Regions from separate parts of the Agarivorans sp. JK6 genome, predicted to be linked through region 1. Evidence: predicted binding sites of a transcription regulator. Region 1 holds the regulator's gene; each other region holds the start of a gene.

Region 1 (7,838 bases):
GGGCTTACTGTAAGCAGAGTAGATAAAGGAATATCGCCCAGTAGCAAGTCATCTTCGTCAACTACGTACAGGGCGTCGGTAGCCTCTGGCAGTTCGCCACGTAAACGTAAGTAGCGCAATACCACATCGATACTTACGTCGGCTCGCAAGGTAATGGTATCGGTATTCATGATACTGCCAGCAGTATCTTCAGGGTAAGCTAGAGCCGCTTCTACACGGTGCCTGTCTTGACCATCCATTTGCTCAAGAACTTCTTGGTACACGCTGTCGGGCAGACTTCTTAGTACATAAGCGATGTCGTCGGTGTCCATGCCTTCAGTTGCGGCGGCCAGTGTTTCTGGTGCCATTAACTGAAGTACCCCTTCCATTACATCTTCGTTTAGCTCTTCGAGAATTTCACCATGTTGCTCGGGGTCGGTAAGTTGCCATAATACTTTACGCCCTGCTGGTGGGCTAGATTCTAGTAATAGTGCTACGTCACAGGGAGGCATTTGATGAAGCATGCGCCTAACATGCACGAACATACCACTGTCGAGGGCTTGATTTAGCTCCTGTAAGCGTTTGTGCTGATTAGGGTTTAACTCCATCTCTTCTGGCATAAGCGATCCCTATTGTTATTTTGTTATGTGCTGCTTGCTAATAGTAGCTTGGCTTTATTGCGTATAGATTTATTCTTCGTTGAAGTTAGCTTCTACTAGGGCTTGAACCGCATCTAGAGCGGCTTCTGCGTCTGCACCTTCAGATACTATGGTTAGCGTACTTCCTTGCGCGCTGGCTAGCACCAGTAAACCCATAACGCTGGCAGCAGAAGCCGTTTTCTCACCATCTATAATACTCAGCTCAGCGTCAAATTGCTGTGCCAGCTCAACCAACTTGGTGGCAGGACGTGCGTGCAGGCCTAATTTGTTTTTTACTACTACTTGTCTAGTGAGCTTCAAGGCGATGTTCCAAAGTTCGGTGGCGTCGTTGTACTTTTCGATGAGCGCTAAAGAGGCTAGCAAGTTGCTCGGCCACATACACCGAGCGGTGTTGTCCGCCAGTACAGCCAATCGCAATGGTTAAATAGGCACGGTTGTTAGCTTCTAAATGCGGTAACCAAGATTGCAATAACTGGCTAATTTGTTCGATATATTGGCTAACTAAAGGCTGCGCAGCCAAGTATTCTTGCACGGCTTTATCTAAGCCGGTAAGTGGGCGCAGCTCCTCTTGCCAATGTGGGTTAGGTAAAAAACGCGCATCAAACATGTAGTCGGCATCGTTAGGCACGCCATTTTTAAATCCAAAGGATTCGAACACCAAAATTAGCTGTTGTTGTTGGTCACCAGTAACGCGTGAGCGAATCAAGCCGCTTAGCTCGTGTACCGATAAACGGGAAGTATCGATACGCAAATCGGCATTTCTAGAAATGGGAGCTAATAGCTCGGTTTCTGATTCAATCGCTTCTGCTAAAGATAAATTACTTTGGCTAAGCGGGTGTACCCTGCGTGTTTCGCTGTAGCGACGGATCAGCGCTTCATCTTTAGCATCTAAAAAAATGCTTAATAGATTAATGTCTGGTCCTGCATCTCGTATTAGCTGTCCTACCGGTGATAGCTCATCGGGAAGATTTCGAATATCAATGCTAATGGCTACTTTAGAATAGGTTTTTTTTAAGTTGTCGATAAGTGATTGCCAAAGCACAACCGGCAAGTTGTCGACGCAATAGTAGCCGAGATCTTCCAATACTCTTAAGGCGACGGTTTTACCTGAACCCGAGCGCCCACTAACGATGATCAGTTCCATGATAATCCCTAAGGCTGATTAGAGTATTAGGCTACCATGATGTCGTACAATTCGTCATCACTTTGTGCACAACGAAGTTGTTTACATATTTGCTTATCGTTAAGTTTTTCAGCTACTTGAGCTAGAGTATTAAGATGTTGCTTACATTGATCTTCGGGTACTAGTAATGCAAATACCAAGTCTACCGGCTTGTTATCTATAGCATCGAAGGAAATAGGGGGATCGCAACGCAAGAAAACCGCTGTGGCTTGATGCTGATTGTCGATACGGCCATGAGGAATAGCGATGCCTTGGCCAATACCTGTACTGCCCATTTTTTCTCGATTTAACAAGCTTTCAAAAATGCATTGAGTAGTGGTATCAAGCTGCTTGGCGGCCAGTTCGCTTACTATTTCTAGGGCGCGTTTTTTTGAAGAGCATTGAACTGCACTTTGGGTGCAGTCCAAGCTAAGTACTTTATTTAGTTGCATGGGGGTGGCTAACGTTTGTTAAGTTTTTCTTTATGTTTGATGACTTGGCGATCAAGTTTATCAATCAGACTGTCGATGGCGGCATACATGTCAGAATGCTCAGAGGTTGCAAATACTTCGCCGCCGTTTAAATGTAATGTGGCTTCAGCAATTTGGTTCAGTTTTTCTACGTTGAGGATGACGTGAACGTTATTGATCTGATCGAATCGTCGGGTGAGTTTGGCAAACTTGGTGTGGACATATTCTTTCAAAGATTCAGTTATTTCTACGTGGTGTCCAGTAAGGTTAATTTGCATAGATATCTTCCCCTTTTAGTGGCCTTAGATAAGGCTCTTACGTTGGTTAGAAGGTGGAATTGCTAAAGACTCACGATATTTAGCAATCGTACGTCTTGCCACCTTGATCCCCTGATCTGCCAAAATATCAGCAATTTTGCTGTCGCTGAGTGGTTTACTGGTATTTTCGGCAGCTACCAGTTTCTTGATTAATGCACGAATAGCGGTTGATGAGCACTCACCCCCGCCATCGGTAGCCACATGGCTAGAAAAGAAATACTTAAGCTCGAAGATGCCGCGAGGTGTATGCATGAATTTTTGGGTGGTTACCCGGGAAATGGTGGATTCATGCATTTCTACAGCTTCTGCAACATCGTTCAGTACCATTGGCTTCATGGCTTCTTCGCCATACTCAAAAAACGCCTGTTGATGATGAACAATGCAGTTGGATACTTTTAATAGGGTTTCGTTGCGGCTCTCGATACTTTTAATAAACCACTTGGCTTCTTGTAAGTGGCTACGAATAAACTGGGTATCGTTAGCGTTGGTAGAGGTTTTACTTAAAGATGCATAGTGGGAGTTAACACGCAACTTAGGCATTGCATCTGGATTGAGTTCTACAACCCAGCGACCTTGGCGTTTTACAACCGATACATCCGGGATAACATACTGGGCTTGATTAGGCTCAACCGCGTTACCAGGCCGAGGTTCAAGCGTATGAATCAAACGCATGACTTCGCGTAGCTGGTCTTCTTTAAGTTTGGTTTTGCGGGCTAATAGACGAAAATCGCGATTAGCTAATACATCTATGTGATTTGAAACTACATCTTTGGCTTCATTTAGCCAAGGTGTGTCTTCGGCAAAACGGCTTAATTGGATTAGTAAACACTCTTGCAGCGAGCGCGCTGCTATACCAACGGGGTCGAAATGTTGGATGCGTTTAAGTACTGCTTCTACTTCATCTAGCTCTACATCTAAGTCATTGTTATCGCTTGAACGTAAGCCTTCTAGTAGCTGCTCACAGTCTTGGGTGAGGTAGCCCGATTCATCTACCGCATCAATAATGGCTAAAGCAATGGCTTGGTCTACTTCACTAAATGGAGTGAGTTGCATTTGCCACAATAAGTGGTCTTGTAAAGAGTCGACAGTTTCGCCCTGAAACAACATATCGTTGTCATCGCTCACGGCGCTGCCAGATGAGCTGGCTGGGGCAGAGCTGGCGCTGTAGATATCGTCCCAAGTAGAGTCAACAGGAAGGTCGTCAGAAACAGTTTCTTGGTTAATGGCATCGCCTGCTTCAATTTGACTGTTGTCTATGTCCGCAGTGGATTCGGCCTCGGTAGACTTCTCGTTGGCAGATTTAGCGTCGGTTGCGTCACTATCACTGGCGTGAGACTCATCCGCCTCAAGCAGAGGGTTACTTTCCAGAGCCTCTTGAATCTCTTGCTGTAAATCCAGTGTTGAAAGCTGGAGTAAGCGAATGGCCTGTTGTAACTGGGGGGTCATGGTTAACTGCTGACCAAGACGCAACTGCAAAGATGCTTTCATTAACTACCGCTGTTCCTTCTTCTTATTGTCTTTTTTTAAACTTGCACTTTAACTATAGCTTGAATTGTTCTCCGAGATAAACTCGTTTCACATGTTCGTTTTCGAGAATTTCTTCTGGCTTTCCTGAGGCTATCAATTCGCCTTGGCTAACGATATAGGCATGCTCACAAACATCGAGAGTTTCTCGAACATTGTGGTCGGTAATTAGTACACCTAGACCGCGATCACGTAGGTGTTCAATGATCTTTTTAATATCGATAACAGAAATAGGATCTACCCCTGCGAAGGGTTCGTCAAGCAAAATAAACTTAGGTGCGGCGGCTAGAGCTCTAGCAATCTCAACTCTCCGGCGTTCACCACCTGACAAGCTCATGCCTAGGTTTTTGCGAATATGGCCAATGTGAAACTCTTCAAGAAGGTCGTCTAACGCACCAATTTGTTGCTCTTTATCGAGGTCTTTTCGGGTCTCTAATACGGCAAGAATGTTCTTCTCCACAGATAAGCGGCGAAAGATAGACGCTTCTTGCGGAAGGTAGCCAATGCCTTTACGTGCACGAGTGTGCATCGCTGTACTAGAGATATCGTCATCATCGATGAGGATTCGGCCTTGGTCACGAGGCACCAAACCCACCACCATGTAAAAAGTGGTTGTTTTGCCAGCGCCATTGGGACCTAACAAGCCAACAATTTTACCGGTTTCTACATTTAGACTAACGTTTTTAACGACCTTACGGCCCTTATAGGCTTTAGCTAGGTTTTCAGCAATTAGGGTACTCATTATTGCTGGTCTTCCTTGGGCGTTAGTTCGTCAAGCTGCTGCGGTAGGAAAATAGTAGTTACACGGCTGTTTTCGTCGCCTTGTGCCACCATTTCTTGTTTGTTGATGCTGTATTTGATCATTTTACCTTTTACCAAGCTCTCTTCTTGTTTGAGTTGAGCATTGGTAGTGAGTGTTAGCGTTTGGGTTTTTAGGTCGTAACGCACTTCGTTAGCCTCAGCTTCAATTGGCTTGCCGCTATCAAGTAATTGATAAAACGTTGCTGGTTCGCCTTTAGCGATCATTACTTCGCTGCCTTTTTCCTCGCTACCAATAACACTGAGTTCTTCGGCGTGCATTTTAATCGAGCCTTGAGTCACCACAACATTATTGTAAAAGGTAACTCGGTTTTCTTTGATATTGACCTGCTGGCGGTCAGCATCAACAATAATTTGTTTGTTGAAGTCGTCTTCTAGTGCTTGTGAACCCCAAGAAAGCATAAACAAGCTAGCTGCAAGTGCTAACTTACTCTTGTGGGTTGTGGTAAACCGCTTCGATATCATCTAATAAAGTCACTATTTCGTTGGCTAAATCACCGTCCATGCCAACGCCATACAGTTCGTATGAAGGGCCATAAACGGTAACAGGTTGATCGCTGCTCATGGTTTCTGTTTGCAGGTCGATCTCCAATTTTTCGGTTATTAAGTCGCGAACATACTCGCCACGGCTTAAATTTTTAATTACTACATTGTCATTTAAAATGACGTTTTGCTGCTGCTGTACTGTAGCGTGATCGGCCACAATTTGCCATACAGGTTGGCTTGGATCTGGGTACACTAAGATCTTTGGTTGAGCAAAAGTTGTGTGCTTAAGTTGTTCAAAAAACTCCATTTCCTCAGCGTAGATCCGATAGCGCGGGCTGCCGTCTTCGCCAAAACTCACGCTGTAGAGCTTTTCGGCAACAAAGTTTGGTTTGCTGGCTTCGCGTTTAGCACTTAGCTGCTGAGTTTCCGAAGGACTCAGCTGCCACAGCACCAAGGCTAAGATGAATAAGCTCGCAAAGAACCAGGTTGGGCGATTCATACACTCATACCTTGAGCATTATCAAGCTCGCCTTTTGCTTGCAGTATTAGATCGCAAAGCTCTCGAACCGCACCAAAACCGCCACGGGTTTGGGTGATAAAGTTGGCACTTTGTTTACACAAGGGATGAGCATCTTGCACGGCTACACCTAAACCACAGGCGCGCATTACGGAGGTGTCGACCACATCATCGCCAATATAGGCTACGTTTTCAGAAGCTAATGACAATTGTTCAAGCATTTGCTGGTAGGCGACGAGTTTGTCTTGTTGGCCTTGGTAGATACGAGTAATTCCTAAAGCCTGCATACGCTGTTGCACAATATTAGATTGGCGGCCGGTGATGATAGCGACTTCGACGCCGATATTCAGTAGCGCTTTAATGCCAAATCCGTCGTGGGTATGAAAGGCTTTAAGTTCTTCTCCGTCATTGCCCATATAAATGCGACCGTCTGAGAAAACCCCGTCTACATCGCAAACTAAAAGTTTAATTTTTGCTGCCGCGTCAAAATTGCTTTGGCTTACCGCGCCATAGGGCGTGTTAATTGTCACTAGTAAACTCCAGCTTGTAATAAGGTATGCATATTAAATGCACCCACAACGGCTTTATTGTTCAGCACAAACAAACCGTTAATAGACTTGGTTTTCATCAATTTTAAGGCATCAAAAGCTAGCCAATTGTTGTCAATTACTTTGGGGTTTTGCGTCATCACTTGGCCAATTTGGGTATCGTGAATGTCGATGCGCTGATCAAGGATACGTCGCAAGTCGCCATCGGTAAAAATGCCGGCCAGCTGCTGCTTGGAATCAAGTACTCCCACCATGCCTAAACCTTTGGCGGTGATTTCGAATAGCGCTTCGCGAATAGTTTGTTCGACTGTTACTAGCGGAATTTGTTCCCCAGTTAGCATTAAGTCGCTCACACTGAGTAGCAGTTTTTTGCCTAAGGTTCCGCCTGGGTGGGACAGGGCAAAGTCGTCGGCTGTAAAGCCACGAGCTTCTAATAAAGCAACTGCTAGAGCATCGCCCATTACCAAGGTGGCAGTAGAGCTTGCTGTTGGTGCTAGCCCTAAGGGGCACGCTTCACGTGGCACTGAGATGCATAAGTGATAGTTGGCCTGCTTTGCCATGGATGAGTTGGGGTTACTAGTCATGGCAATAGAGCGCACACCAATGCGGTTAAACACCGGGTAAAGAGACAATATTTCCTCAGATTCGCCTGAGTTAGACAAAGCTAATACGATATCGTCGGCGGCGATCATGCCTAAGTCACCATGGCAGGCTTCGCCAGGGTGGACAAAAAAAGCGGGTGTGCCAGTAGATGCTAAGGTGGCAGCAATTTTGTTGGCAATATGACCTGATTTACCCATGCCTGTGAGGATAACTTTGCCCTTACAGGCCAGTATCATTTCGCAGGCAGCCGCAAATTCTTGGTCTATATATTGGTGAAGGTTATCAATACCTAAGCTTTCAATTTCTAGTACTCGCTTAGCAACAGCGATGTAATCAAATGACACTCACTTCCCCTTAGTTTTAAAATTAGTGACAACAGCGGCTTATGCTAAGAATAATAGCATTTGGTAGCCTATGAAGCCGCTTAACAATAAGCCGCCTTCCCATCGAGATATCTTACGGCTTTTACCAAAACCCATGGCCATTACAAACAGCACCACGGTTACACCCATCATCACATAAAAATCGCGGCCCGCAGCGTTGGCGTCGATAGGACCTGGCGCCAACATGGCTGGTACCGCCAATACAGCCAAAATATTGAAAAGGTTAGAACCAATAATGTTGCCTAAAACTAAATCGTCTTCTTTTTTTATCACGCCTGCGATACAAGCAGCTAGCTCTGGCAAACTGGTGCCGATGGCAATAATGGTTAAGCCGATAACGAGGTCACTCATACCGAAGTAGCGGGCAATTT
Region 2 (7,838 bases), 470 kb from region 1:
CGGTAGTCATTGTCATGATCACTGCCCACTGTTAACTCATATTCACCAGAAAGTACCTCGGCGAAGCTAAAGCTAAACTCACCATTATTCATGTTTACCGATTGCTCATAGTAGGTAGAGCCTGTTTCTGGATCAGACAACAGTACATACACTAAACCGCTGTCGCCGGCCTGAACGTTGCTCACATTCATTGAAACACCTAGATTCAGCTCACTACCATTGGATACGCTAAACACCACACTGGCGCCATAATTGCCGTCGCTTAAACCGTTACGGTTTACACTAAGTAAGTAATCTCCAACGCCGTTTGCATCTACATTTTGTGGGCTTACCGTTAACCAACTGGCATTGCTTTGGACACTGTTCACCGACAAACTCACACTGCCAATAAGCTCCACACTTACTTCAGCACTATCTTCGATAAAGCTAAGACTCACTTGATTAGTGCTCAAACTTAAGGCGCTTCTATCGGGCTGGTCAGTATCTAATTGCGAACGTACTGCTTTTTCGGCATTAATTAAGCCATAACCGTAAAGCTGATCGAAGCCATCACTTCCAATGTCATCGGTAATTTCACCCTGAGCAAGCAAATTCAGCACATCATCAGTGGTAAGCTCTGAATTAAGTTGACGCATCAAGCCGATAACACCTGCCACATGTGGCGCGGCCATACTGGTGCCGTTTAAGTACTGGTAGCTGGCAGAGTTACTGCTACCATTTTCTGCCACGTAAGTGCTATAAACGCCATCTCCGTAGCCATCACCATTTAAATCGGCACTGCCATCACCACCCGGTGCAGCAACATCAATATATGAGCCATAATTAGAATATGAAGTGAGGTCTTTTGCGGCGTCTACCGCACTAACACCAATAACATTGGCAAATGCCGCTGGGTAACTAAACTGCGAGGTACTCTCGTTACCGGCAGCAGCAACCACAATCACACCGCTGGCTATTGCTTGCTGGGTTACCGAATCAAAGGCGCTGTCGTAACCACTTCCACCTAAGCTCATATTGATTACATCTGCGGTTTGGCTAGGCACACGATTTGAGGCATTGCTTAAGCCAGCCGCATATAAAATAGCTTGTGAGATATCCCAAGTACTACCGCCATAGCGGCCAAGCGTACGCAGATTCATAATTTTAGTATTGGGCGCTACGCCCGCGACGCCGAGGCTATTATCGGTTTGTGCCGCCACCGTACCCGCCACATGTGTACCGTGCCAAGAAGAGCCGCCACCCGGGCTAGTCAAGTCTCCAGGATCTTCGGGATTAGCATCAATACCATCGCCATCTAAGGCATTAGACGCATCGGAAATAAAGTCGTAACCGTCACTAGTTAACTGATTCCTTAAATCGGGATGATTCTGAAAAATGCCGGTATCAATAACCGCTACCACCACATCATTTAATGTGCTGTTTTGCATGAGCTGCCAAGCATTATCTAAATTGATTTGTTCGTAGTGCCACTGGCGAGAAACCAAAGGGTCGTTAGACAAGGCAAAAGGTTGGTACAAATAGTTAGGTGAAACTGATTGTTCCACCCCGCCTAATTGGTAATGAAGGCGCTTAATCTCCAGCAAAGTACTGCGTTTGGCGGCATATTCATCACTAAACTGAGCACCTAAGCCATCTCCAGCGCTACTATTTAAGGCCACTGCTTGTTGGTCATTGCTTTGGTAAAGGCTCATGTTTGCTGACGATTGCGTTTGAGTCAGGCCTAGATCTTGAGTGCTAAGCGAAGCTGCCCGCCCAGTCTGATGCATAACCACCATTTGCTTGGTAACAAAGTCTTGCTGGGTGCTGAAATGCTTGCTCTCTGGCAAAACAGCAGAGCTTTGACCGATCAGGCGTAAGGTGTAGTTACCTCGATATGGACCCGAATTAAAGGCGGTGTAAGCTTCCACAACAACATAATAACTGCCAGTTTGATCAACACTTAACAACTCGGTTTTGTTAATGCCTAAAGAAGAGCTAACTTCAAACATGGTGTCTGCATTTATCAGACGTAAATCAAAATCGTTACCGCTAGTTTCCCAATCGGCAATTTCTAAAAACAAACGTTGATTAGCTTGTAAATCGACCCGATAAACATCACGTTCATCGGGTTCATTTACAAAGCGATCTTTAGCTTCACCAGTAGCATGGCTAGCTAAGTAGCCACTTACCGTGGCAATAGGTGGAAGTGGTTGAGCGTCGGCATAACTATTGTTCGTAAAATACTCATTACCAATATCATTAACATCACTATCTACCACTGTATTGACGGCGGTGGTTACCGTGCCGCTCACGGGATAGGTTTTTCCATCTAGCACTAAAACGCGAGTTTCAGCTACCTGCTCTTGGCCTTCAAAATCACGTGAAGCGCGCACCATAAATACGCCTTCCTCGTTATAGATATGCGACACAGCCTCGCTGCCAAGTGAAGTGCTTGAATTGCCGTCACCAAAATCCCAAGTAACTTGCACGTTAGTTAAGTCACTTGCAGTAGAGATTGCTTGAAAATTAACATCTAAGGGAGGGATGCCGGCACTTTCTGAGCTTAAAATAGTTAAGGCGGAAGCAGCGTCATTAGTAACCTGAATTACAGTGCTAGAGGTCGAGCTTAAATTATCATTATCTAAAACTGTTAAACGGACCGTATAGTTGCCTTCGCTGGCATAGCTTTTAGAAACATTGATTCCGTTTGCGCCGCTACCGTCACCAAAGTCCCAAGTATAATCAACAATAGTACCGTCATCACTCGAGCCACTGCCGTCAAACTGAATAAGCTGCCCAATAACAGCTTCACTGCGACTTACACTAATGGTCGAACTCGGTGAACCGGCAGACGAGCCTGAGTCACCACCACCTCCACCACAAGCAAACAAAGCTATGCTAAGTAATACCGCTACTATTGCTTTCATATAATCCCTTACATCTACTATTTAGCGCTGTATATATACTACGCACTATATAGTCACAATTATATTAGGCTTATGTAAAGAAAGTGAAAATTTTGCCAAACCTATGCGACATTGTTGTGATGAGCCAACCAGTAACAGCGCACAATGCTAAAGTTACCTGGCAAACTTAGGTATTTGCCTTATCTCGCTTTAGTAGCTCATCATTTTGAACCGCGCTGTCACCCTGCAACATAGCCTTTGGAATAGACCCTTTAGTAGGCACACTTTTGCCCTCTTGGCTAACGCCAGTTGCAGCGCTACCAGTTTGGCTTGCCGCAGCTATTTGCTGGCTACCTTCGGCAACAATATCAGCACTTGCTAAAGCCGCTTGCTCGGCCAGCTCCTCGGCAGTAGGTAATACTTGAGTAGCACTTGGATCACCCGACATACCAGCAACAAGAGCAGCAGCAATACCTTGGCCTAACTCCGTAAATTGCTTTTCAATATCGGCACGCAATACGCTTTGTAATAAATCAGTGCCCGCTAAGCCTGCCGCCACGGGATTACCAGAGGCTAGCCCCATGCCTATGTTCATAGCGGCAGGAGCCACGTCCATAATGCCAACATCCACCGTACCCTCGGCTTTGTCGCCTGTGTTCGTAGCCGTAGCCAGCGCTTCAGTGTTTTGCTGAGTATCGCTTTTGGGGCTTAAAGCATCTTGTAGCTTTTGAGTAAAACTAGTGTCTGATTTTACTTCACTGGCTTGCTGATTGTTCACCTCAATCAACTTCGGCTTATAATCTAAGCTATTGGTTGCGAGCGGGGTGTTGCTATAAGAAGTTGTCATATTCTTCTCCTTCAATATTGATTATTGCGTGCTTTCAGTAAGGGCGAACGGATCATCTGTAACCGCCACCAATACGTCACGAATCTGTATGTTGGCCATGTCTGAGTAGCGCTCAGTCGCTAATACCGCGCGGTCAGATTGCACCGACACTACCGTTAGTTGAGTTTGGTCTGCGTTAAATATCGGGCCACGCAACCCACCATCTAAATGCATTAAGTATTGCTGCCTAACCAGCTCAAACTTGTCACCTTTACGTACACCATTCGTTTGTCCAATGTTGATTACCACTTGCCCGTTATACAGCCCAACAACCGTTGCCAAACTTTGCCGGCAATAGAGTGCATCCTCAACGTCACTAACCGATTGATCGATGTAGGAGTCAATCAACTTGCCGTACTCTGAGGACCAAAAGGTTTCACCCGTAACGTCCAACTTCATCGTCACGTCAAACGGCCATTCTCGATTAGACCCGTAATTTTTACGGAGTACCGTTTCTCCATTGATACCGTCAATCACGTAAAGTTTTATTTGAAAGTTGCGCAGTTTAACGGTGTTTTTCATGCCGAGTAGGTTAGTAGTGGTTTCGTTGTAGCTCGACATGTCATTGATCTTGCCAAACAAAATATATTGCACGTCGTACTGTTGAGATAAGCTGCGTGCTACTTTTAGCATTTGCGGTTCTATGTCATTGGCATAGCGACCATCAAACGCTATTTGACGAGTCATTAAATGCCGGGCATCAACCCTTTTACTCTTTGATTTAAATCGGTGAAATAGCCGCTGCGAGACTTCTTCAGGTGTTCTATAAACCCCGCCAAGCTGTGCATGTTCGCGCTTCTGCAATTGAAAAGGCCCAACAAACAAGGTTTTAGCGTAGCTATCTTTCTCACAGGTATTTAAAGGAAATATGTCAGCGGCCACTTTAACCGTCATTTGGTCATCAATGATGGTCTCAACCAATAGCTTCATGTCATACACTTCGCCATTAGTACGCACCGTTAGTTCATCGGTTTCCAACACGCCAGACTTCACCACTTGCAGTGACTTAACACTGGCACCACCGCGATACATTAGGGTTAACAAAGCGTCTTGGATAGCCTGCTGACGAGCTTTATCTACTTGGCCGTCAACGATCTTAGCTTGGCCTTCACCTTCTAACCAAATAGCGTAACTGGGCAAAGTGATGCCCATTAACGTCAGCAGACACACGCAAACTCGTAAAAATTTAGACATAATTAACGCCCTACAGTGGCCACATACTTCCGCCTAGGAATGAAGATAACCAGCCTTGAGTTTGTACGTCGGCGTGATCACCAGTGCCACTAAACTCTATACGCGCATCGGCCACCTGGTAGGAGCCAATCGAGTTGTCTTCTCCAACGTCTAACGGACGCACAATACCGGTAAAGCGCATGTACTCTTTACCATTGTTGATTACTAGCCACTTTTCACCGCGTACAACCAAATTGCCGTTGTTCAAGATGTCGACCACCGAAACAGTAATTCTGCCTGACAAACGATGTCGCTGATCAGCATCTGAAGATCCGTCAAAATCTTGTTTTTGCTTCATTTCTAGCTCGACCACACGTCCGTTAATCGTTAGATTCCCGCCCGGCACAGTAACCGGATCAAGCTTATAGCTGTTCTCTTTACCAAGGTTTGAACTGGCCGATTTAGTCGCGGTGGCTTCCTCTTCCAAAAGCACTGTAATGGTGTCGCCTAGTGCAAAAGGTGGGGTATAACTATATAAGCTGCGTGAAGTATTGCTGTTAAACATCGAGCCGGTAATAATCACTTGATCCGCAGCTGGGCTAGGTTCAATAGGTGCATAAAAAGGATCATCGGGGATCGGAGAACGGCTATCGGTGCTTACTGTGACTTGGCGTTGATTGCGGTCTTCTCGCTCTTGAACGTTCTCCGCAACTTCTTCTACACCATCTACAATTGACGAACATGCTGACAGCAACAATACATTGCACAACATCACTACTCTGGTAATCATTGGTCTATTCCTACTTACGTTAGTTTCCGTTTACCGTTCTCTTTCCACTTGCTTTAACCTAGGCCCGAGCTTTTTATCTCGTTTATTGTAATTAGTTACCTAAGAAAGCCTTAGGCCACAAATAGCAAAGCAAATGCCACTAACGTCAGTAGAAACATATCCTTACGATAATCTAGCTGACAAAATCTTTACCTAACCGACAACATTCCGTCGTTTTTGCCGCTTTTAGCTAGGCACGACACAAAATGCAAATTAAATGCCACTAAGTTCATAAAACTCAGTGTTTTATAACGTTTATATAAATTGATATAAATTTTAATTCACTGCAGCCGATACAACCTAGGTTGAGAAGAAAAACTCAGTTTTAGTCAAATAATCGGCAAAAATTACCTAAAACCGGATAAAAGCTGCCTTTTTGATTTTCGATCTAGGCAAAGATTGCCTAGCAACTCTTACCGAAATTCTAGAAACCAACCAGCCTTAAAGTAAAAAGCACTCAAAACAATTGGTTAAATACGGCTTCAACGAACTCAACTTTTGTATCTCAATCAAGCTGGATCACTTAGCTAGGAGATGGCCTTCCAACAACTTACCAACTTCACGTTCATAAGCCTTTGGAACAGCAACCATTAAGCACGGCCAATGATGAAAGGGCTCTTTAATAAAAATGAGAGATAGGGAAGGGGATGATATGCCTGGGCGACTAAATCGCAGGCAATAAAAAAGCCCTCGTCGTCAGACGAGGGCTTAGTATAAGAGCCTGGCGGTGGTCAGCTGCGCAGCATAGCTGCTTGTGCTTCGGCCTGAAGGCGCTTCGCCCTTTCCGAGCGACCTCCGCCCTACTTTTGAAAGCAGGCCACGCTAAACACAAACAAAAAGGGCTTCCCAATCGGGAAGCCCTTTTCGATAATGAGAGCCTGGCGGTGACCTACTTTCACATGGGGAAGCCCCACACTATCATCGGCGCAGTTGCGTTTCACTTCTGAGTTCGGCATGGAGTCAGGTGGGTCCACAACGCTATTGCCACCAGGCAAAAACTGTTGTCTTTAACATTCGAAAAAGCTGAAACATCTCATGAGCACTAACAAGTATTCATGGTTTCTAAAATAAAGTATCTATAAGCAACACCCTTTAGGTGTTGTATGGTTAAGCCTCACGGGTAATTAGTACAAGTTAGCTCAATGCCTCACAGCACTTACACACCTTGCCTATCAACGTTGTAGTCTCCAACGGCCCTTCAGAGGACTTAAAGTCCTAGTGAGAATTAATCTCGAGGCCTGCTTCCCGCTTAGATGCTTTCAGCGGTTATCAGTTCCGAACGTAGCTACTGGGCAATGCTATTGGCATAACAACCCAAACACCAGCGGTTCGTCCACTCCGGTCCTCTCGTACTAGGAGCAGCTCCCCTCAATTCTCAAACGCCCACGGCAGATAGGGACCGAACTGTCTCACGACGTTCTAAACCCAGCTCGCGTACCACTTTAAATGGCGAACAGCCATACCCTTGGGACCGACTTCAGCCCCAGGATGTGATGAGCCGACATCGAGGTGCCAAACACCGCCGTCGATATGAACTCTTGGGCGGTATCAGCCTGTTATCCCCGGAGTACCTTTTATCCGTTGAGCGATGGCCCTTCCATACAGAACCACCGGATCACTATGACCTACTTTCGTACCTGCTCGACGTGTCTGTCTCGCAGTTAAGCTGGCTTATGCCATTGCACTAACCGTATGATGTCCGACCATACTTAGCCAACCTTCGTGCTCCTCCGTTACTCTTTGGGAGGAGACCGCCCCAGTCAAACTACCCACCAGACACTGTCCGCAATCCCGATAAGGGACCAACGTTAGAACATCAACACTACAAGGGTGGTATTTCAAGGTCGGCTCCACGTCATCTGGCGACAACGCTTCAAAGCCTCCCACCTATCCTACACATGTAGGGTCAATGTTCAGTGTCAAGCTGTAGTAAAGGTTCACGGGGTCTTTCCGTCTAGCCGCGGGTACACCGCATCTTCACGGCAATTTCAATTTCACTGAGTCTCGGGTGGAGACAGCTTGGCCATCATTACGCCATTCGTGCAGGTCGGAACTTACCCGACAA
Region 3 (7,838 bases), 970 kb from region 1:
GACAAATCCTATGCTGAAGATCTAGATCGCATCATGCAGCATTATCTTCAACAAAGTACACGTATTAATGCACTCGCTTGGCGAAAACGGCCAATTTACCGTCGGCTATTAGAGAATATCATCCATATATTCAGCCCATTGCTATAGAAGTCGACAATCAAAAGCTCTAGTCGGACCAACTCAAAAACGCATAAATATGCGCTATCATTCATTTCCGCCCACACTATTCCAAACCCTCTCGAATAGCTAAAAATGTCATGCACCTCCCAGAAAGGCTAATGGCACTACAATATGCCAATAAAATGAATAAGGCTTTCATAACACCAAATATGCGCTAGGACACAGTTATAGACAATAACCACCCATAAAAAGTGACTAAATTCATAAAAACCACTCTAATTGATAAAAATATAACTATGGTGAATAACTAGCCTTGCTAGACATTTAAGGGACTAATTAGGTTTACTTGTGAGTTATCAACAACCCAGTGCAATTGCTCCTAGAAAATTGCAATTATCAGCATCGTCAGTAAAGCAACTAGCTATACAGCATCAAGCGGACGAACTCGCGCAACGTTACCAACGTTACTTTCAAGCCAGTATTGCGAGCAATCAGGAAGAGGTAACCAAAATCTATCAATTACGGCATCGTGTTTACTGCGAAGAGTTTCAGTTTGAGCCAAGCAATCACCAGCAAATGGAGCGCGATGTTTACGATAGTTATTCCCATTACTGCCGAGTTCAGCACCTTAACTCCGGTTTAGATGCTGGATGCCTAAGAATGGTTAGCCCCAGCAAGCAGCAAAGCATACCTTTGCTAGACACCGGCCAATCAGTGATTAGTCATCAAGAGCTACACCCCGATAACTTTGCTAAAGAGAGCATTTGTGAAGTATCGAGGGTGGCCTTAGACACCCAATTTCGTCGCCGCAAAATCGATCTCAAAAATGGCGCTGCGCCAGCTGGAGCGGGTTTAAGCGCATTTAGCCAAAAGGAACTGCGAACCTTTCCTTATATCACTATGAGCTTGTATTTAGCGGCATCAATTGTTGCCGAGCAGTGCGGAATAAAACATGCGTACGTAATGGTTGAGCCCAAACTTGCTCGAAGCCTTTCTATGTTCGGCATTAAAATGACCAGAATTGGGCCAAATATTGATTATCACGGCATCCGCGCGGCTTACCATATTACGGTCGAACGCTTCCAAGAGCACTTACCGCTACTATATCAACCTTTGTTTGAACTAATAAAACAAACGGTCAACTCCAGCCCTGCACTATTAGCGAGCACTAATCAGTTAGATGCAGTGGGCCAGAATAGATAGTTACTTCAGGTATAAACATGCAATAAAAAAGGCAGCCTAGGCTGCCTTTATAAATCTTAGCTCACCTTAAGCTTTAGGCGGGCGAGATGCACGTTTACGCTCGTTTTCAGTTAAGTGACGTTTACGAATACGGATATTCTCTGGCGTTACTTCTACCAACTCATCGTCGTCAATAAACTCAAGCGCTTGCTCAAGGGTCATTACGATTGGCGGCGTAAGTACTTGCGCTTCATCGGTACCAGATGCACGAACGTTCGTTAGCTGCTTACCTTTCAAACAGTTTACTGTTAAGTCGTTGTCACGAGCGTGGATACCCACAACCTGACCTTCATATACTTCATCAGCATGCTGAGTAAACAAACGGCCACGCTCTTGAAGATTAAACAAGGCGTACGTTAAGGCTTTACCGGTTGCATTAGAAATAAGCACACCATTTTGACGTTGACCAATTACTCCACCTTTGTGTGGACCATAATGATCGAACGTATGGTAAAGCAGACCAGAACCAGAGGTTAAGGTCATAAACTCGGTTTGGAAACCAATCAAACCACGTGACGGGATCATAAAGTCCATACGAATACGGCCTTTGCCATCTGGCGCCATGTCAGTTAGCTCGCCTTTACGCAAACCAAGCTGCTCCATAATGCTGCCTTGATGCTCTTCTTCAACATCAATAGTCACTACTTCATAAGGTTCTTCTAACTGACCATCTACAGTGCGCAGAATTACTTCTGGGCGAGACACCGCTAGCTCGAAGCCTTCACGACGCATGTTTTCAATCAAAATGCCTAAGTGAAGTTCACCACGACCAGAAACACGGAACTTATCTGGATCATCAGTTTCTTCAACACGTAGCGCAACGTTATGCACTAACTCTTGTTGTAAACGCTCAAGAATATTTCGAGAGGTAACGTATTTACCTTCTTTACCAGCAAACGGAGAAGTGTTTACTTGGAAAGTCATGGTTACGGTAGGCTCATCCACTGACAAGGCAGGCAATGCTTCAACATTGGTTTGATCACAAATGGTGTCTGAGATTTTTAACTCGCCTAAACCAGTAATAGCGATAATGTCGCCTGCGTTAGCTTCGGTTACTTCATGGCGATCTAGGCCTAAATAACCTAATACTTGACCTACTTTTCCGTTACGGGTTTTACCATCGGCACCCACAACCGTGATTTGTTGGTTTGGTTTAACACTGCCGCGTGATACACGACCAACACCAATAACACCAACATAAGAGTTGTAATCAAGCTGAGAGATTTGCATTTGCAAACCTTCGCCTTCTTTAGCTTCAGGTGGAGCAACGTTATCAACGATAGCTTGGAACAAAGGCTCCATGTTATCAGTTTCTACGCCTTCTTCTGAGCTAGCCCAGCCGTTTAACGCAGATGCGTAAACCACTTGGAAATCTAACTGGTCATCGGTAGCACCTAAGTTATCGAACAAATCAAATACTTGGTCCATTACCCAATCAGGACGAGCACCTGGCTTATCGATTTTGTTGATTACCAGAATAGGTTTTAAACCTTGAGCGAATGCTTTCTGAGTAACAAAACGGGTTTGCGGCATTGGGCCTTCTTGGGCATCTACCAACAACAATACAGAGTCAACCATAGATAAAACACGTTCTACCTCACCACCGAAGTCGGCGTGTCCAGGGGTATCTACGATATTGATGTGGTAATCGTTCCACTCAATCGCCGTGTTTTTTGCCAAAATGGTAATACCACGCTCTTTTTCAAGATCGTTTGAGTCCATTACCCGCTCTTCAGCATCACCACGCGTTTGTAGGGTTCCAGATTGCTGCAGTAATTTGTCTACCAGGGTAGTTTTCCCGTGGTCTACGTGAGCAATAATGGCGATGTTTCTTAACTTATCTAGCACGGCTTTCAGCCCTTTTTATTGTGAGGTAAAAGTAAAAAGTGCGCCATTGTACATATAAACGGCAAATTCTCATAGTTTTAAGTTGATCACGGTTTTTCCGCTACCCAATTAGGGTATGATAGCTAAGGCCAAAAACTCACTGCACCAAAATGGACAAGAATAGCACCAACAAAGTGCAAAGCTCTGCACTAAATTGATGCCTAATCAATTTTTAGCCATTAAAATCAGCACCTTATGTGTTGGCATAGTTTTAGCTTGATGCAACACAACCACGATTATTCGTATAAATAACTATTAAATCGATTGAACCATCAATTTTGATGACACTGGAGGTTAAAAACATGTCTGCAGAAGTTTTAGCTTTGCTTAAAGAGCAAGAAGTTAAATTTGTTGACCTACGCTTTACTGATACTAAAGGTAAAGAGCAACACGTATCTATTCCATCTCACCAAGTTGACGAAGATTTCTTCTCAGACGGTAAAATGTTTGATGGCTCTTCAATCTCAGGTTGGAAAGGCATTAACGAATCAGACATGGTATTGATGCCTGATCCAGCTACTGCTGTATTAGACCCATTCACAGAAGAAGTTACACTAAACATCCGTTGTGACATTCTAGAGCCTTCTACAATGCAAGGTTACGACCGTGACCCACGTTCTGTAGCTAAGCGTGCTGAAGAGTACATGCGTTCTACTGGTATTGCTGACGCAGCATACTTTGGTCCAGAGCCAGAGTTCTTCTTGTTTGACGATGTTAAATACAAAACTGACATGTCAGGTTCTATGTACAAAATTGATGCTGATGAAGCATCTTGGAACTCAGACAAGCACTTCGAAGACGGCAACACTGGTCACCGTCCTGGCGTTAAAGGCGGTTACTTCCCAGTAGCTCCAGTTGATTCTTCACAAGACCTTCGCTCAGCAATGTGTCTAGTTCTTGAAGAAATGGGTCAAACTGTTGAAGCTCACCACCACGAAGTAGCTACAGCTGGTCAGAACGAAATCGCAACTAAATTCAACTCTATCGTTGAAAAAGCCGATGAAACTCAGGTTCTTAAGTATGTTGTTCATAACGTAGCTCACGCTTACGGTAAAACAGCAACCTTTATGCCTAAGCCAGTTGTTGGTGATAACGGTAGCGGTATGCACGTTCACCAATCAATTTGGAAAGACGGCGAAAACTTATTTGCTGGCGACCTATACGGCGGCCTATCTGAAACTGCATTGTTCTACATTGGCGGTATCATCAAGCACGCTAAAGCTATTAATGCTTTTGCTAACGCTTCAACTAACTCTTACAAGCGTTTGGTACCAGGCTTCGAAGCACCAGTTATGCTAGCTTACTCAGCGCGTAACCGTTCAGCGTCTATTCGTATCCCAGTAGTACCATCGCCTAAAGCGCGTCGTATTGAAGTACGTTTTGCGGATCCAACAGCCAACCCATACTTAGCATTCTCTGCAATGTTGATGGCTGGCCTTGACGGAATCAAAAACAAAATCCACCCTGGCGACGCTATGGACAAGGATTTATACGACCTACCTGCAGAAGAAGCGGCTGAAATTCCACAAGTGGCAACTTCACTTGAAAATGCACTAGCGAACCTAGATGCTGACCGTGAATTCTTAACTGCTGGCGGCGTATTCAGCAACGATTACATCGATTCTTACATCGCATTGAAATCTGCTGACGTTGAGCGCATCAACATGACAACTCACCCACTTGAGTTCGAATTGTACTACAGCGTATAAACAAAACGTTACACGGCTTAAAAAACCCGCTTTAAAGCGGGTTTTTTTATTGCTTTTCAATACGTTTTTGCCCACCTTTAGCAAGTTGAATGGAGGAATTATCAATGAGCAAATGGTTTGCTATAGCTTTATTAATCAGTGGCGCAGTCTTTGGTACCCAAGCTGCTGACAAAATTTACCAATGGGTTGATCAGGATGGTGTAACGCATTTCTCAGACCGCCCTCAAGTTGGCGCTACTGAACTCAAGGTAGATGTTGCTCCGCCAGCCACTGAAGGCCCTATTGTTACGCCTCGTACTCCCTTGAAGAAAAAACAAAAGCCGATTCAATATCAAGTTAACATCACTAGCCCGAGCCATGAGCAAACCATTCGTGATAACGAAGGCAAGATCTCAATCAGTGCTAGCTCTACTCCACTTCCCTTAAACAGCATGGGCTACAAATTGGTGCTTGATGGCGTACCTCAGGGGCAAATCACTAAAATGGGTAGCTTCCAGCTCACCAACATTGATCGCGGCGCCCATACAATTCAGGTGCAGCTAGTTGATGATTCAGGCAAGGAAATTGCATCGTCTAAGCCCATAACCGTATTCTTGCACCGCGCTAACGCATTTGGCGCTGGAGCGGCCGCAGCAGGGGGAGGCTAATTAGTCACTCTCTGCTTTTTGAGGCTAAACTCAGTGCAGGAGCACCAAAGTGGTGCGCATCATTCAGGAGAGAGTAGTGTTAGATATTTCTGGGCTCGAGCGCTTAGTATTGGAAAATCAAGTAACTGCCATAGTGCTGCTTGATGCAGAGCTAAAGATTCAATACGTTAATGCTTCAGCTGAACAACTACTCGGTCAAAGTGCTAAGCGGCTTATAGATGAGCCGCTGGCCACCCAAGTAAAACACAGCTCACTGGACCTTAGTAAACTAGGCACTGTGTGTAGCTCTGGGCAAAGTTTTACCGATAATGAAGTGACCTTGGTTTTCGATAGTCATCATGCGCTGGTTGAGCTTTCTGCTACGCGTATCAACAACCAAAACCAAAATTTACTCATGCTGGAAATGCGTGCTATTGGCCAGCAGAAGAAGATCTCTCAAGAACTTTATCAACACGCCCAGCAACAAGCAGCTAAAGAACTGGTTCGTGGCTTAGCCCATGAAATTAAGAACCCACTTGGCGGCTTGCGTGGGGCGGCACAGCTACTAGAAAAAGAGTTAGTTAACCCAGAGCTAAAAGAATTCACCGGCATTATTATTGAGCAAGCTGACCGTTTAAGAAAACTAGTTGATCGTTTGCTTGGCCCACAGCGTCCAGGCTTGCATGAACTGCACAACGTGCATTCAGTACTCGAGAAAGTACGCCAGCTGGTTAAGCTTGATCTACCAGAAGGCATTAGCGTTGAGCGTGACTACGACCCTAGCATTCCAGATTTTGAGATGGACCATGAGCAACTGCTACAGGCTTTCCTCAATATTGTTCAAAATGCGGTTCAAGCCTTGGGTGATAAAGGCGGGAGTATCAACATTATTACCCGTACCGCTCATCAAGCAACAATTGCCGGCCAGCGCTTTAAATTGGCCGCAGAAATAAGAATTATCGACAATGGACCAGGCATTCCAACCGAACTGCTCGATACCCTATTCTATCCAATGGTAACGGGGCGCGAAGGCGGTACCGGTTTAGGTTTGTCTATTGCACAAAATTTAATTAATCAGCATAAAGGGAAGATTGAATGTGCCAGTTGGCCAGGTCATACCGAATTTACCATTCACCTTCCTCTCAGACGTTAAGGAAGTACTAACATGGCAGCAACAATATGGGTCGTTGATGACGACAGCTCCATTCGGTGGGTGTTAGAAAAAGCGTTAAAGACTGCGGGTTACGACTGCTTGAGTTTCGCCGACGGTGAAATGATGCTTCAGCAGTTAGATTATGAACAGCCCGACGTAGTGATCTCAGACATTCGCATGCCTGGTATGGACGGTTTGAGCTTATTGGAAAAGATCCAAAGCCATTTCCCAGAGATGCCGGTTATTATTATGACCGCCCACTCAGACCTAGATAGTGCAGTAAACGCTTATCAGCGCGGCGCTTTTGAATACTTACCTAAGCCCTTTGATATCGATGAAGCGGTGGCCTTAACCGAGCGTGCAGTAACGGTTTCTCGTGAGCAAAAAGGTAATAAAGCGAATAACAAACCTAGCTCGCCAGCACCAGAAATCATCGGCGAAGCACCTGCAATGCAGGAAGTCTTTCGCGCCATAGGACGTTTATCTCGCTCGAGTATTTCGGTGCTGATTAACGGACAATCAGGTACCGGTAAAGAGTTGGTAGCCCACGCGTTACATAAACATAGCCCTCGAGCCAGCGGCAGTTTTATTGCGTTAAACATGGCGGCCATTCCAAAAGATCTTATTGAATCAGAGCTATTTGGCCACGAGAAAGGCGCGTTTACTGGCGCCAACAACATCCGCCATGGCCGTTTTGAGCAAGCCAATGGTGGCACCTTGTTTTTGGATGAAATTGGCGATATGCCGCTAGATATTCAAACCCGCTTGTTGCGTGTTCTAGCCGACGGGCAGTTCTATCGCGTAGGTGGCCACTCACCAGTGCAAGTAGATGTACGAATCATCGCTGCTACCCACCAAAACCTCGAGAAAAAAGTAGCCGAAGGCGACTTCCGCGAAGACTTATTCCACCGCCTAAACGTAATTCGTATTCACTTACCGTCGTTATGTGAGCGCCGTGAAGACATTCCGGCTTTAGCTAAGCACTTCTTAGAAATAGCCGCAAAAGAATTAAATGTAGAAAGCAAATTACTACACAAAGATACTCAACGCTTTATGATGCAGTTAGCGTGGCCAGGTAACGTTAGGCAACTGGAAAACGTT
Region 4 (7,838 bases), 300 kb from region 1:
TACCGAAGGAGTACTGCCGCCGTTGTCACCGCCATTGTTGCCTCCGTTATCACCGCCATTATCACCGCCAGTGTCGCCCCCATTGTCACCACCGTTACTATCCATTTCCCGGCATACTTCGCTGCCACATTGGCAGTAACTTTGGTCGCTACGTGAATTTACACAGTCATTGGCAATGTTACCGTAGGTGTTTTTGCACTGGGCGGTAGTATCACATTCGTCGCCATATTCGGGTTCTGGCGGCGCAGTAGGCTGAAGATCGGCACATATCCCGTCTTCACACATACAATAGCTTTGGTTACTGCGCGAGTTAACGCAGTCATATGCGGTTTCACCATAAAGGCTTTTACATTCAGAAGTTAAATTACATTCATCGCCTTTTACCGCAGTAAGTTGTATAGACGCAGGCTGAGCGCTAAAGCTATCTAACAATTGATTTAAGTTGATGCCTTGGCTGCCTGTTCCGGCGTTGGCAAATAAAGAAAAGACAAGGCATAAGAAGCCTACTAAATCCTTGGTCTTTCTCGCTTTGTGTTTATGTTGTTTCACTGGATTTTCCTTGTGTTTGTTTGATCAACAAAGTGCAAAGAAGGCTTATCTTTATCAGTGATAAACCAGTCGTCTGGTCTGTAACGTTTGTACTTAGCGTTGAGTATTTAAATTGATTAACTTTTTATAATGTTTTTTGTCAGCGAGGATTTGAGCAATTAATTATCAATATGTAAAGTTGTAATTAATTGTTTTAATTGATTTTTTTAATCAATTTTAATCTCATATTATTTAAGGGCTGAGAATGAGGGTTTAAGCTGTTGCTCATTGGCGACAGCTGACAGAGAAAGGACTATTTTAAGAAGCCATGGGTGATCATTGGGTAACGATCGGCTATTTGTTGGTATTGGCCGTTGTTAACAATTGTTGCTAAACCACGATTAAATGATTCAAGCAGCTTCGCGGCGCCTTCTGTTTTACGTGATATGAGCAAATGCACGCTACTGCTCATTACATCATTATTAGATATACACAAAACTGCCCGTTGTTGAGGACTTAAGTAACGGTTTATAAGGGTAGTTACGGCGACTCTATCAATTAAAAATGCATCGATGCGTTTGGCAAACAGCTTTTTTAGGTTTTGTAAGTCTGAATTCACCTCTTCGATTTCATATAGGCCTTTGTCACCATTTAGCCAAAAATCTTCGGTATAGGTGTAACCTCGCACGGCGCCTACGACTTTGCCTTTTAAACTGGCTAGGCTGGTGAACTCCCCTGTTGAATTTAAGCTAACTAATACGCTTCCGCCGTACCAAAGTGGCTCTGAGTGAAAGAAATGCTCTTGACGTTCAGATTTAATCGCCCAATAAGAAGTGGCTACATAACTACCTACTCGGCTGGAGTTTAATGCGCGTTGCCAGGGCAAATAACGAAAACTCACCTCTGTTTCTACGGCAGCAAACGAGGCTTTAACAATGGCATTTATTAAACCTTCATCATCGCGGTATTGAGAGGTGAAGGGTGGATGCTCACCGCTGGCTATAGTGATGCTTTCAGCAGCGCTCTGGTTACTGACTATCATTAGGCTTAAACAGAAAAGGGTACGGAACAAATAAATAATGGTAACTCTCTATTGGTAATAAACACAGCTGAGTAAAAAAGCTAAAGCTTATGTTAAGCGTAGTTCTCGCCTAGCTTTAAGCAAGGTTTCCAGCTGAGTATCGTTGTTCGCTAGACTGTATTTTTAATCTTGTCGAATTTTTTTACAACTAAACTCTTATTGTATTGTTTAATAATATATACACATGAATAAAGCTATGAAAATTAACGCTTTTACTTAGTTGGCCTAATTCCTGCTTTTAAGCTGTCAGTTTTAGTAGTTTGTATTTATAAGTATTTGAAAAATATAAACTTGGTCAAATAGTTATCAGTTTTCGGTCGTTGCCGTAGTAGTAGGAAATGTTTTATGTATTTTGCAAAGTTAAGTCGATTTACGCTTGTGACCTTTTCATTGGCCTTGTCTGTTGCTTCTCAAGCCAGCGTATTAAGTGACTACAACTTAATTCTTACCGGTGATTACAACTACCAAGGTGGAGAAGTAGAAGGTCGCACTCTCCTTGGCGGCAATCTAAATGCTGCAGGTCATTCGCCTACTTTTGCAACCCGAGAAACCACGGTTATTAATAAAGACACCGTGACAGTTGTGGGTGACGTTAACGCTACCAATATTAACCTTAATGCTGGCAGCTTAAGTTATGGCGGCAGCTACAATGTAAATGGCAATGTTAACCTTAACGGTGGCGGCTCAGCCGTTCAAAGCATCAGTGCTAAGAATCAACTGGATATGCAGGCTACTTTTGCTGCCGTAGAAGCGGAGCTAAGAGCAGACTCTGCTTACTTCGCTGGCCTAACCAGTAACGCAGTATTAAGTGGCAGCCATTTGTCCTACGCTGGTAGCGATAGCGTGGCGGTGTTTGATGTTGATTTTTCTAGTATCTTCGCCCAAAACAATTCATTGTCTTTAGATGCCGGTTTAGCTGAAACTGTGATCATTAACGTATCTGGTAGCATTGTAGATATTGCTGGTGGGGTAAATCTTACCGGGAACGGCTTTGCCATTGATGCGGGTTTAGGCAACCTTGGCGCAGAGAATATTTTGTGGAACTTCTATGAAGCGGAATCAATCAACTTCAATAACTTAGCAACCGTAGGTTCGGTGCTAGCTTTAGATGCTGATATTACTGGTGGCGCTGTATTTGACGGAAGTGTAGCTGCCAAGAGTTATACAGGTGGCAGAGAGTTTCATAGCCATGGTTTTGATTGGACTCCCCCGCAAGTACCCGCAGTGGTAAGCGAAAGCTCAAGCTTTATGCTATTTATTTTAGGCTTAGCTTTAGTCATTGTGTCGCGTCGTCGTAGTCGCGTCTAAGTTACTCTCGCTTAAATCTGATTGAAAGCCTCAAGTTTACTTGGGGCTTTTTTGATCCCGCTAAGCTGTTCTGTTTTTTTATAAGCTTTAACTAAATTACCCACTAGTGTGAGCGTTCACATAATCTCTGTTAAATAAATTTAACTGATGAAATAAATGCGAGTAGTTTTGGCCTTAGGCCGAATTTTGAACATCCGCTTAGCGCAGTATCAAGCCATATCGATATTTGGTCGTAGAACATAATTTGATAGAGATAATGAGGGAGCAAATCAATGAGCGTATTACCTAAGCATATTAAAAATCTACTGCTGACATCGGCCCTAGTTGCCATGGCTAGCCTAAGCACAGCGGCTAATGCGGCGATTAAAGTAAAGGCCGAAAACTTTAGCCAACAGCAAGGGGTACAAACAGAACCTACGGCCGATGCTGATGGCGGAAATAATGTTGGTTATATTGAAAATGGTGATTGGGTGGAATACGCCATCGATGTCCCAGCTGCTGGCGAGTATACGTTTTCTGCGCGAGTAGCCAGTGATACTAATGGCGGGCGCTTTGTTGTGCTGGCTAATAACGCTGAAAAAGCCACGGTAAAAGTGAAAGGAACAGGTGGCTGGCAAAACTGGGTTACCCTAGAAAATACCCTTAATTTAGAAGCCGGTGCGCAAACCTTACGCTTTAACTTTAAAGGTTCATCAGGCTATTTGTTTAACATTAACTGGTTTGAGTTAAGCGCTAAATAATTAGCAACTAGACAAATTAGTGATGATAGAGCCTCGCCCTAGAGCGAGGCTTTTTTGTGCTTACGATATATTAATACAGCAATGTTGCTTGGTAAGCGCCGGTGAGGCTATTAAAGGTGATTCTGGTAGAGCCTGCGCTGTTTACCTTTAGGTTGGCGCCATTTAAGTCGACAATTCCATCGTTATTGTTGTCTCCAAAGTTACGTGACCAGTCATCGTAGACGTCAAACTTAAAGTCGGTGGTACCATCAAAATACACCACTATAGACCATGTGTAGTCGTCGATTAAGGTCATCGGAATCGAATTCCAGCCGCTTGGTTGACCACGAAAATATACCTGTGGGTAACGCTGTAACAGTAGGCCCTGGCCAATTTGTTCCCCGGTATCAAACAGTCGATAATTTTTGCCGTAGTAATTATCTATATGGATATTTTGTCCATCGTCATACTCTAAATAAAACTCAAGGTGTCGGTAGTATTCGATGTACTGTTGGCCACTCCATACGCCGCTAAGGCCATGTTGGTCGGCCACAATGTGACTTAAGCTTAGCGCTCGGCGGTAACTGGTTTTCCAGTTGTTGTCAGAGTAAACCATGGTCACTTTATCTTGCTCGCTATGTGATTTTGCGCGCGCTGTAACAGAGATTAAGCTGCTGGCTCGGTAGGCGTCATCAAGTGCTATTGCTTGATGACTGAGGTTTGTTTGCAGGTAGTCGTTAAACTGGTAGTTCTGTTGCTGGTTGTTGTCCCAATAGGTTTGCCCATTTACCTTATACTTAATGGCAAATTGGGTAGCGGCAACCGAACCGGCGAGTGGCAGCCTAAATGCAAAGTTTTCGTAGCCGCTATGGCTTGCTCCCACATAAAAGGCCGGGTGATCTAACCACTCTCCGTTGGATGATTGGTAATGCAGCCAAACCTGTTTATTGGGGCCAATGTTTTTTACCTCAATTGCGCCCTCTAATTCGGCGCTATCAAAGCCATTTTCGAAGTATGGGGTGAAGTGAGCATGCTTTAGTCTTACTTCTTCAGCGGCTTGCACTGCGAAGCTGAAAACAGAGAGCAAAACCCAACCAGCTATCACTTTTAGTGATTTATTTTTCATATTGCCTTCCTTGGATTGTTTTTGAGATGAACTCGCCATTAATACTGCTGCGAGCACGTTGAATATAGCAATGGCTAACAGGCTTGCTGGTTAAATCATCATTAACTAATCATTCTTTTCGTACTTTGGTACGAATGCGCTGGTGAGGGTTTTATCTTGCCCCGTTGTTTTAGGCCTGCTTAATCCAGTCCTGTAAGTAAAACTTAAAGCTGATAATTACAGCTTCTTTGGTGGGTGTGGAATAGTAGCGCCATCGTTAAGCGTTGTGGTGTTGGTCACTGCCGAGGAATAAGCATGTTTAAATATATAGTTAGTGGGCTGTTGGGTTTGAGTATTAGTTTTAGCGGAATGGCTAATGCCAATAGTTACGCATTAAACCAGGTGTACGCTGAGTTAGTTGGTACGCAGGGTGAGATTGCTTTTCCAGCTGATTTTCAGCGTAACCTGGTTCATTTAGGTACAACGGCGGTAATGAGTGAATCCATGCGTGTGCAAAATTTGAATGGTATTTATACTCAAGCCGCGGCTGTCGAAGCATATAACAGTACCGGAAAATGGCCCGACGGCACCTTATTTGTGAAAGACGTTAAGTTAGTCAGTAGTGAGCGTTTAACCACTGGTTTGGTATATCACCAGCAAGCTAACGATGTATTTTTTGTCATGATAAAAGATACTCAAGGCCGCTTTGCTAATAACCCTCATTGGGGTGAAGGTTGGGGATGGGCGATGTTTGACGCGACACCAACGGTAAACGTGAGCGAAAGTCGAGCTCAATGCCAAGCTTGTCATGCGCCACGTCGTGATAATGATTGGCTGTATACCGATCAATATCCTGCACTACTAAAATAGCAGGTTTATCGGTTGTTTTGGGCTTGTTCAGCAAGCTCTTGTGGAGCGGTAGTCACTCTATTTCGACCTTGGCTTTTAGCTTCATATAAGGCTAAATCTGCTCGATGCACTAAGTGGTTGGTGGCTTCGTCACAGAGGTATTGAGCTACGCCAAAACTGGCAGTGATTTGCTTATCAGGTAAAAACAATTTGGTTGCGATAGCGGCGCGTAGTTTTTCTGCCAATTTGTATGCGCCTTCAAGATCGGTAAGTGGGCAGATAACCAAAAACTCCTCGCCTCCCCAGCGGCCAACTTCATCTATTTGCCGAACCGTTTCTTTTAGGCTCGCCGCAACATCTATCAACACCTTGTCGCCAGCTTGGTGGCCATAAATGTCATTGATTTGTTTGAAGTGGTCTATATCGATGATGATTATGGCAAATTCTTCATCTGCTCGCTTATAGCGTTGAGCTTGTTGTTCTAACAGTTGATCGAGTTTTCTTCTGTTGTGGGTCTCGGTAAGGCTATCGGTGCTGCTTAAGGCTTCCATGGCTTTGTGCAAAGTAATGTCGTGAGAGATTTGAGTGAAGGCGTAAATCTCTCCGTGGCTATCTTTTCTTGGTGTTATCACGGTATCTATCCAAAGGGTTTTTCCTGAACTGGTTTGGTTTTTTAGCTCTCCCTGCCAAGGTTTGCCAGCTAATATGGTGTCCCAAAGATCTCGATGTACTTTGGTTGAAGTACTAGGGTGACGAATTGCCGCGTGAGTTTTGCCAATCATCGATTTTCTATCTACTTCAAAGGCTTTGGCTGCGGCGCTACTAAACTCGGTGATAACTCCTTTAGAGTTTGTGGTACTAGACATAATGTGTTGGTCTAACAGTTTGCGGCTAGCACGCAGCGCATGCAGAGTGTCAACCAGCTTGGTTTGCAAATTAGTCGGGTAGATGGAGACTAGCCAAGCCAAAGGTAAAGCTATCACCAATATAATCAAAGTACTGGTTAACACCGCATAACGGCTGTTTTTATAGAGTTCTTCAAGCGCATGTTGTTTAGGTTGTTTAAGCACCCACAAACCCTGTTGGTTGTTAAAACTGTCTTCTAAGTCCATACGATAGTTGTGTTTGGCTGCCATTAAGGCTGGGCTTAGTTCGCCAATTAGCTCTGGGTATACTTCGCTTAATGCTCCACGCTCGGGAAAATAAGCGCTCCAAGATTTGCTAGGGTCGGGGTGACTTAAAAGCTCACCTTGAGCGTCGATTAGGCTAACCAAAAAAACCGACGAATATTTTAAGGCTTCAATGAGTGGGCCGGCGTCAATATTCAAGATGATGATGCCACGAAACATCTGGTTTACGTAAACCGGCGTGGCTACACGCATAGTTGGTTGAAGAGGGCGCTGTAGTTCACCATTTTCAAAATTTAAATCTACATGAGAGTGCCAAATTTCGCCTTGCTGCAGCGCCTTGGTTTCTTGAAAGTAATAGCGCTGAGATTTGTCTTGTAATTGATCATCTAGCACCAGTTGAAAGTCGCGACTTTGCGGGGAATGATTAACTCTTACTTGCTCATGACCAAGCTGGTCGATATAACGCAGTTGCAATAGTTCTGGTCGCGCCTTGGCTAAGGCTATGAATAGCTGGCGAAGTTTAAGGCGGGGAAGCGTGGTTGCTTGGTTAGCCGTTAATACCGCGTCCAAGGCATCACTTGAGCTTATAGCGATTAAGGTATTTTCAAAGCTAGAGATAATGTCTTCTATGGCTTCTCTGGTGTGCAAATCTTCCAGTTGCTCGCGCTCATCCAGCAGTGATGAGATGGCTAGTTTTTGGTAATGCCAGCCAACCAACGATGAGAAAAATGTTATTAACAAACTAAAGAGAACAAACACCAAAGCAATGCGTAGATGAATTGTTTTCCGTTTGGATAATAATCGCACTAATGGTGTCTCGCTATTAAATAGCCTTACTTTAGGTATAACCAATAAACCCATAATTTCTATGTGTCATACAGAATTTGTGACAGTGATTACTGAGTTAGGGTCAACTAGGTTTTAGTAACAAAACGCGCACTTATAATGGCTAGGTAATCGCCGTGCAGCCAAATAGAACTTGCCTTGGTTGAAACGGAAAAAGTGGCTAAACCACTAGGCTTATTGGCCGTAAAAACTAGCCTGCTATTGTTTTGAGCTTAGGTGAGCTAAATATGATTATTGTTTGCCTTTCTTGGTTTTTGGCTTGGGTATAATCG

Evidence for each region. The regulator sigma-54, encoded in region 1, starts transcription at its own class of promoters, with help from an activator protein. The targets are predictions, from matches to a motif close to GTTGGCACGNNNNTNGNNT.
Region 2: the regulator sigma-54 is predicted to act here: its motif matches at 5,980-5,998, upstream of OV592_RS20490 (flagellar basal body L-ring protein FlgH).
Region 3: the regulator sigma-54 is predicted to act here: its motif matches at 3,449-3,467, upstream of glnA (glutamate--ammonia ligase).
Region 4: the regulator sigma-54 is predicted to act here: its motif matches at 1,829-1,847, upstream of OV592_RS19745 (choice-of-anchor A family protein).

The regions. Positions count from the first base shown of each region.
Region 1 is NZ_CP113525.1:3,980,434-3,988,271, reverse strand. Features, by position in the region: gene mgtE (magnesium transporter) at 1-599, opposite strand, end outside; gene OV592_RS18370 (HPr family phosphocarrier protein) at 669-938, opposite strand; gene rapZ (RNase adapter RapZ) at 925-1,782, opposite strand; gene ptsN (PTS IIA-like nitrogen regulatory protein PtsN) at 1,809-2,252, opposite strand; gene hpf (ribosome hibernation promoting factor) at 2,261-2,548, opposite strand; gene OV592_RS18350 (RNA polymerase factor sigma-54) at 2,573-4,075, opposite strand; gene lptB (LPS export ABC transporter ATP-binding protein) at 4,128-4,853, opposite strand; gene lptA (lipopolysaccharide transport periplasmic protein LptA) at 4,853-5,332, opposite strand; gene lptC (LPS export ABC transporter periplasmic protein LptC) at 5,358-5,915, opposite strand; gene kdsC (3-deoxy-manno-octulosonate-8-phosphatase KdsC) at 5,912-6,463, opposite strand; gene OV592_RS18325 (KpsF/GutQ family sugar-phosphate isomerase) at 6,463-7,428, opposite strand; gene OV592_RS18320 (calcium/sodium antiporter) at 7,468-7,838, opposite strand, start outside.
Region 2 is NZ_CP113525.1:4,450,207-4,458,044, forward strand. Features, by position in the region: gene OV592_RS20475 (S8 family serine peptidase) at 1-2,906, opposite strand, end outside; gene OV592_RS20480 (hypothetical protein) at 3,073-3,732, opposite strand; gene OV592_RS20485 (flagellar assembly protein T N-terminal domain-containing protein) at 3,754-4,965, opposite strand; gene OV592_RS20490 (flagellar basal body L-ring protein FlgH) at 4,976-5,734, opposite strand; rRNA gene rrf (5S ribosomal RNA) at 6,650-6,765, opposite strand; rRNA gene OV592_RS20500 (23S ribosomal RNA) at 6,877-7,838, opposite strand, start outside.
Region 3 is NZ_CP113525.1:243,308-251,145, reverse strand. Features, by position in the region: gene cls (cardiolipin synthase) at 1-147, shown strand, start outside; gene OV592_RS01175 (PEP-CTERM/exosortase system-associated acyltransferase) at 469-1,323, shown strand; gene typA (translational GTPase TypA) at 1,390-3,210, opposite strand; gene glnA (glutamate--ammonia ligase) at 3,552-4,958, shown strand; gene OV592_RS01160 (DUF4124 domain-containing protein) at 5,063-5,605, shown strand; gene glnL (nitrogen regulation protein NR(II)) at 5,682-6,737, shown strand; gene glnG (nitrogen regulation protein NR(I)) at 6,750-7,838, shown strand, end outside.
Region 4 is NZ_CP113525.1:4,280,017-4,287,854, reverse strand. Features, by position in the region: gene OV592_RS19755 (DUF5060 domain-containing protein) at 1-549, opposite strand, end outside; gene OV592_RS19750 (substrate-binding periplasmic protein) at 842-1,570, opposite strand; gene OV592_RS19745 (choice-of-anchor A family protein) at 1,955-2,917, shown strand; gene OV592_RS19740 (carbohydrate-binding protein) at 3,190-3,657, shown strand; gene OV592_RS19735 (hypothetical protein) at 3,728-4,762, opposite strand; gene OV592_RS19730 (cytochrome P460 family protein) at 5,057-5,611, shown strand; gene OV592_RS19725 (diguanylate cyclase) at 5,617-7,527, opposite strand.